Regions from separate parts of the Streptomyces sp. Edi2 genome, predicted to be linked through region 2. Evidence: riboswitches for the same ligand, from Rfam matches in the RefSeq annotation. Region 2 holds a riboswitch; the other holds the start of a gene.
The links. A riboswitch is a leader RNA that binds a small molecule or an ion and turns the genes downstream of it on or off. The one in region 2 is predicted to bind ZMP and ZTP.

Region 1: another riboswitch for ZMP and ZTP. It lies ahead of glyA (serine hydroxymethyltransferase); the one in region 2 lies ahead of ABR737_RS07150 (bifunctional 5,10-methylenetetrahydrofolate dehydrogenase/5,10-methenyltetrahydrofolate cyclohydrolase).

The regions. Positions count from the first base shown of each region.
Region 1 is NZ_JBEJGX010000003.1:5,665,562-5,668,935, forward strand. Features, by position in the region: gene rocD (ornithine--oxo-acid transaminase) at 1-1,093, opposite strand, end outside; ZMP/ZTP riboswitch at 1,224-1,315, shown strand; gene glyA (serine hydroxymethyltransferase) at 1,357-2,658, shown strand; gene ABR737_RS28385 (cytochrome P450 family protein) at 2,807-3,374, opposite strand, start outside.
Region 2 is NZ_JBEJGX010000003.1:857,402-860,775, forward strand. Features, by position in the region: gene ABR737_RS07150 (bifunctional 5,10-methylenetetrahydrofolate dehydrogenase/5,10-methenyltetrahydrofolate cyclohydrolase) at 389-1,243, opposite strand; ZMP/ZTP riboswitch at 1,264-1,352, opposite strand; gene ABR737_RS07155 (hypothetical protein) at 1,389-2,465, opposite strand; gene ABR737_RS07160 (hypothetical protein) at 2,628-3,017, shown strand; gene ABR737_RS07165 (NfeD C-terminal domain-containing protein) at 3,084-3,305, shown strand.

The sequences.
Region 1 (3,374 bases), 4.8 Mb from region 2:
CCCCGCGAGCCAGCAGCCGTTCGGAGATCTCCCGTCCGGTGCCGCGCGACGGGTTGATGTCCACCCCGGCCCACAGCCCGCGGCCGCGTACCGCGTCCACCGCGCCGCCGCCCGCCAGCAGCCCCAGCTCGCTGTGCAGATGTGCGCCCAGCTCCATGGCCTGCTGCTGGAATTCGCCGGTCCGCAGCATCGCGATGACCTCCAGGGCCACCGCGCAGGCGAGCGGGTTGCCGCCGAACGTCGAGCCGTGCTCGCCGGGTGCGAAGACGCCGAGCACCTCGCGCGAGGAGACCACCGCCGAGACCGGCACGACCCCGCCGCCCAGCGCCTTGCCCAGGACGTACATGTCCGGGACCACGTCCTCGTGCTCGCAGGCGAAGGTCCGGCCCGTACGCCCCAGCCCCGACTGGATCTCATCGGCGATGAACAGCACGTTCCGGCTGCGGGTGAGCTCCCGTACGCCCGCCAGATAGCCCGGCGGCGGGACCAGCACCCCCGCCTCGCCCTGGATCGGCTCCAGCAGCACCGCGACCGTGTGGTCGTCGAGGGTGGCCTCCATCGCGGCCAGGTCGCCGTACGGGACGATCTCGAAGCCGGGGGTGTACGGGCCGAAGCCGGCGCGGGCCTCGGGGTCGGTGGAGAAGGAGACGATGGTGGTCGTCCGGCCGTGGAAGTTGTGGTCCGCGACGATGATCTTCGCCCGGCCGTCCGGGACGCCCTTGACCTGGTAGCCCCACTTACGGGCCGTCTTCACCGCCGTCTCGACCGCCTCGGCGCCGGTGTTCATCGGGAGTACCAGTTCCATCCCGCACAGCGCGGCCAGCTGCGTACAGAAGTCGCCGAACCGGTCGTGATGGAAGGCGCGCGAGGTGAGCGTGACCCGCTCCAGCTGGGCCTTGGCCGCGTCGAGCAGCCGGCGGTTGCCGTGCCCGAAGTTCAGCGCGGAGTACCCGGCGAGCATGTCCAGGTAGCGCCGGCCCGCCACGTCCGTCACCCAGGCACCCTCGGCGGTGGCCACGACGACGGGCAGCGGGTGGTAGTTGTGCGCGCTGTGGGCCTCGGCGGCGGTGATGCTGCGTTCCGTGGACGTCACCGGTGACTCCGTTCGGTAGAACCGTGCGGGGCGCGGGCACTGCCGCGTCCCTCTCCATTGTTGCGCCGGCCAGGAGCGGCGGGCCTGCGAAGATCCGCCGGACAGGGCCTGGGGGTGTCCTAGACTCTGCGGTGCGCACCGCGACTGGCGTACGGGGAAACAACCTCGAGGAAGCGGTGCGCGGCCACCATCACGAGGTGCCGCCCCGCCTGGGCACCCCGGGACCAAGACCGGATCACCGATCGACCGCCCCGGAGGACGCCATGTCCCAGCCCCAGCCCCAGCCCCAGTCGCTTCCGCATCCCCTTCCGCATCCCGCGCTGAGCGCCGCCGACCCCGAACTGGCCGCGCTGGTCGGCGCCGAGGAGCAGCTGCAGGCCGACACCCTGCGGCTGATCCCCAGCGAGAACTACGTCTCCGCCGCCGTCCTGGAAGCCACCGGCACCGTCCTGCAGAACAAGTACAGCGAGGGGTACGCGGGCCGTCGCTACTACGAAGGCCAGCAGAACATCGACCGGGTCGAGACGCTGGCCGTCGAGCGGGCCAAGGCCGTCTTCGGCGTGGAGCACGCCAACGTCCAGCCGTACTCCGGCTCGCCCGCCAACCTCGCCGCCTATCTCGCCTTCGCCGAGCCCGGCGACACCGTGCTGGGCATGGCGCTGCCGATGGGCGGTCACCTCACGCACGGCTGGGGGGTGTCGGCCACCGGCACCTGGTTCCGCGGCGTCCAGTACGGCGTACGCCACGACACCGCGCTCATCGACTTCGACGAGGTGCGCGACCTCGCCCGCAAGGAACGCCCGAAGATCATCTTCTGTGGCGGCACGGCTGTGCCCCGCACCATCGACTTCGCCGCGTTCGGGGAGATCGCCCGGGAGGTCGACGCCGTCCTCGTCGCCGATATCGCCCATATCGCCGGCCTGATCGCGGGCGGCGCCCACCCCTCGCCCGTCCCGCACGCGGACGCCATCTCCACCACCACCCACAAGACCCTGCGTGGCCCGCGCGGCGCCATGCTGATGTCCCGGGCGAGCCACGCCAAGGCGGTCGACAAGGCCGTCTTCCCCGGTCTGCAGGGCGGCCCGCACAACCACACCACCGCCACCATCGCGGTCGCCCTGCGCGAGGCGGCCGCCCCGTCCTTCCGTGACTACGCCCATGCCGTCGTCGCCAACGCCAAGGCGCTCGCCGAGGCGCTGCTGGCCCGCGGCTACGACCTGGTCTCCGGCGGCACCGACAACCACCTGGTGCTGATCGACCTCACGTCGAAGGACGTGCCGGGCAAGGTCGCCGCAAAGGCGCTGGACCGGGCCGGCATCGTCGTCAACTACAACACCGTCCCCTTCGACCCCCGCAAGCCCTTCGACCCCTCCGGCATCCGCATCGGCACCCCGTCCCTCACCTCCCGAGGCCTGGGCACGGACCGGATGCCGCTGGTCGCCGAGTGGATCGACCGCAGCGTCCAGGCCGCGGCGAAGGGCGACGAGGACGCGCTGGCGGTGATCCGTACGGAGGTCGCGGAGCTCATGGCGGCCTACCCGGCGCCGGGGCTCGCGACGGGCTGAGGGCCGGGGCCCGCGACGGCCTGGGGCCCGGTGCTCGCTGCGGGCCTGCGGCCCGCGGTGCGGCGGCTCACCGGCTGAGCGCAGGCGGTCTCACCGGCTGACCCGCTTGCTGCCGCACCGGCGCCCCGCCCGGCTCACCGGCCCGTGATCAGCCGGTGAGCCGGACCGGCAGGACGTGGGTGCTGTTGCCGACGAAGCTCGGGTGCGGCGGCAGCTCCGCGTCCGGGACGGCGAGGTCCAGCGCCGGATAACGGGTGAACAGCGCCTCCAGGGCGACGGTCGCCTCCAGCCGGGCCAGTGGCGCGCCCAGACAGTAGTGCGGCCCGTGGCCGAAGGAGAGGTGCCGGGCGGCGGGCCGCCGGGTGACGTCGAACCGGTCGGCGTCGGGGCCGTAGGCGTCCGGGTCCCGGCCGGCCGCGGAGTAGGAGGCCAGCATCGGGGTGCCGCGGGGGACGACCGTGCCGCCGATCTCCAGGTCCCGGACCGGGTAACGGAACGGGAAGTGGGCGACCGGGCTGTCGTAGCGCAGCGTCTCCTCGACCACGTCGTCCCAGGTGGCCCGCCCGTTGCGCACCAGCTCCAGTTGCCCGCGGTCGGTGCACAGGGCGCGCACCGCGTTGGTGATCAGGTTGAGCGTGGTCTCGTGCCCGGCAATGATCATCAGCAGCAGGGTGCCGACCAGCTCGCGGGCGCTCAGCCGGTCGCCGTCCTCCTCC
Region 2 (3,374 bases):
CCATTTCCCCGTGCAGGGCCATTTCCCTGTGCCATGTGACTCCCCTGTGCCCACGGCCATTTCCCCACGTCTGCGACGCGCGCCGGACCAGCCACAGCCACCCCCCACCGACCTTCTTCCCACCCACCCCACGGGAGGGGACGGGCCGGAGCGGGTGGGTGTCCGGACGTAAAGCGAAGCAGTCCGGACACCCACCCGCGCAGGCCCGTCACCGCACCCCGACAGCCCCGCGCAGCGGACCCCGCCCGCCGCAGGCGCAACGAAGGGAAAGCCAAAACAGAGGCGAGGCAAAGCGCAGCGGACCCGCCCGCCGCAGGCGCAAACGGCGAGAAAGCCGAAACCCGGGGCGGCGGCAAAGCGCAGCGAACCGGCAAAGCGCAGCGAACGGTCAACCCGCCGTCATCTGGACGGCCGCCGCATCCACGGTCTGGGTGAGCAGGGTGGCGATGGTCATCGGGCCGACGCCGCCGGGGACCGGGGTGATCAGGGAGGCGCGGGTGCACGCCGAGTCGAAGTCCACATCACCGACGTTGCCGGGGTTGGAGCCGGCGTCGATCACGACGGCCCCGGGCTTGAGGTGTTCGCCGTGCAGGAACCGGGGCCGTCCCACGGCGGCGACCAGGACATCGGCGTCCTTGGTGATCGACGCGAGGTCGGTGGTGCGGGAGTGGCAGTAGGTGACGGTGGCATTGCGGGCGAGCAGCAGCATCCCGACGGGCTTGCCGAGGATCGCGCTGCGCCCGACCACGACGGCACGCTTGCCGGCCAGGTCGACGTCGTAGTGATCCAGGAGGCGGAGGATGCCGCCGGGCGTGCAGGAGGCGAAGCCGTCCAGGCCGAAGCTCATCGCGGCGAAGGAGTGGCAGGTGACCCCGTCGACGTCCTTTTCGGGGGCAATGGCCTCGAACGCGGCGCGCTCGTCGATGTGCGGCCCGGCCGGGTGCTGGAGCAGGATGCCGTGGACGTCGGGGTCGTCCGACAGTGCGGTGATCGTGTCGACAAGTTCGGCGGTCGTGGTGGCGGCAGGGAGCGCGACATGCCGGGAGCGGATCCCGGCCTTCTCGCACCGCGCGCGCTTCATGCGGACGTACGTCACCGAGGCGGGGTCATCGCCCACCAGAACGGTGGCCAGACACGGGGACGTTCCGGTCTGCCGGGTGAGGTCCGCCGCGCGTTCCGCGGCCTGTTCGACGATACGGCGGGCGAGTGCGCTGCCGTCCATGAGGCGGGCGGTCGGGGTCATCGGTGCTCCTGAGCGTCGTGTCGGATCGCCCAGGCGCGCGGCACCGGCCAGGAGTGGCCGAGCCGCTCCCCGGTGGTACTCCACCCAAGCGCCAGTCACGGCCCGGCGCCCACTCTAATGGACGCCCGGGAGACCGGGCCCGCCGTCACACCCCTCCTTGGCCAGGGGCGGAGAGCGGCGGTGTGGAGGAGGTGGTGGCTTCCCACTGGCTGAGGATGCCGTCCCAGTCGTGCTGGGCAGCGGTGATGGCGTTGGCGTCCCAGGTGGCATGGGAGGCCTGTTGATACTGCTGGTGCGGGGATTGTTGCTGCTGCTGAGGTTGATGAGGTGGCTGGTTCTGGTGCTGATGTAGCTGCTGCATGTGTTGGGGGTGCTGCGCTACGTGCTGCTGTACGTATTGCGGGTGCTGTTGCGGATGCTCCTCGTACACCCGGTACTCCTGGTAGTCCTGGTAGTTCTGAGAGTTCTGGTGCTCCTGCTGCTCCCGGTAGTTCTGGTAGGGCTGTTGCTTCCAAGGCTCCTGCTCGTAGGGCTCGCGCGGGGGCTGCGGCGGTCGCTCACGCCAGGCCGAAGGGGCGCTCTCGTGCTGCGGGGCGGGCGGGAGATGGGCCAGCCGCCGGTGCCGGCCCATGCGGTCCGATGGCGGCGACTGCACCGGACGGCTTTCGGCGGCGAGTTGTTGTGCGCGTGCCACAAGGAGCCGGACATCGAGCCCGAGTTCGGTGGCAAGCGCGGTGAGGTCAACTCCGCTGTGCCAGCTGCTCATCAGGACCGCGTCCAGCGCCGGCGCCCAGGCCGGCTCGTGTGGCTGGGGGGCATGGGGAGCGTGGGGGGCAGCCGCGGCCGGCGCCGCTGCCGGGCCCACGGGCTGCGCCGCAGGGGGCGTCGTGGACTGTGTCGTGGAGGGTGTCGCGGGGGGCGTGGCAGTCTGCTGGCCGGGGGGCTGCTCGCGCGTGGTCTGGGCGAGCAGGCTCTGGGCGACCGCGCGGGCGTCCTCCTTGCCCACCGTGCGGCGGGCCAGGCGTACTTCGCGCTCGTCCAGTCCGAGCAGCTCCGCCACCACCGCGTCGCTGCCCACGGTCACGGCGAAGGCGGCCAGGGTCCGCGAGCGGCGGGCCTCGGCCTCGTCGAGGAGTCCCTGCGTACGGCGTACCTCGTCATCGCTGGTGCAAAACGCCTGTGCGAGTACGGCATGGCGCTCCCACAACTCCCTCGGTTCCATGACTGCGACAACGTTTCCTCGCCCGGATTGGACTGCTTCCCGGCTATAGATCACTGCATAAGGTGATATTCGAGAGACATACGCCCTTGCCTCCACGGCAGACGTACGGGCCGCGGTAAAAATACGCAGTGACCCCAGGGCGGAAGAATCGTTTCTACGGCCATGAGCGACCCCTCTTCCGGCACCGTCGCAGGCCACGGACGAACCCCCCTCCCCCGCACCGGGCAGATGCCGCGGTGGATCACCGCGGACATCCTCCGGCAGACACCGGTGTTCGCCGGGCTGGTGAAGCAGTGGACGGAGCGCGCCGCCACCGTGCCCGGGGTTGCCGACCCGGAGTGGCAGCGGCTGGTCTCCTACCGCGCGCTGATGGAGGAGACCGAGACCGCCCTCACGGCCCTGCGGCCCCATCGCGCGCCCGATGTGCTGCCGCCGCCGAGGAAACAAGTCCCCGCAGCCCGCTCCGCCGGGCCCGGGCGCCTGAACCCGGTGCCGGGGCCGTCGGCCCCGGCAGCGCGGCCTGAAGCGCCGCCCCGGCCGGAGTACCGTTGAGTTGTCGAGGAATTCCCGCTGCCAGGTCTTGCCCCGGCAGCGGCTTTGACCAGCGACGGAGCCCGGGTGAGCGCAACGGATGACACGGACTTCAGCCCGATCGGGGTGATCGGGCGGGTGACCGTCTCCATCCCGGCCGACGGCCCCGGCGAGGTGCTGCTGCCCGTACGCGGCGGGACCGAGGCCTTCGCCGCCTGGTCCCGCGAGCCCATCGCCCGTCATACCCAGGTCATCGTGGTGGACCACACCTCGGCGCGGTCGGTGATCGTCGCGCCGCTGCCCGCGTGACCGGCCCGTCCCGAAGTCCGCGGCCGGCCGCCTGAGCACTCCCTCCCCGTGGCCGTCCCCGCACACCGA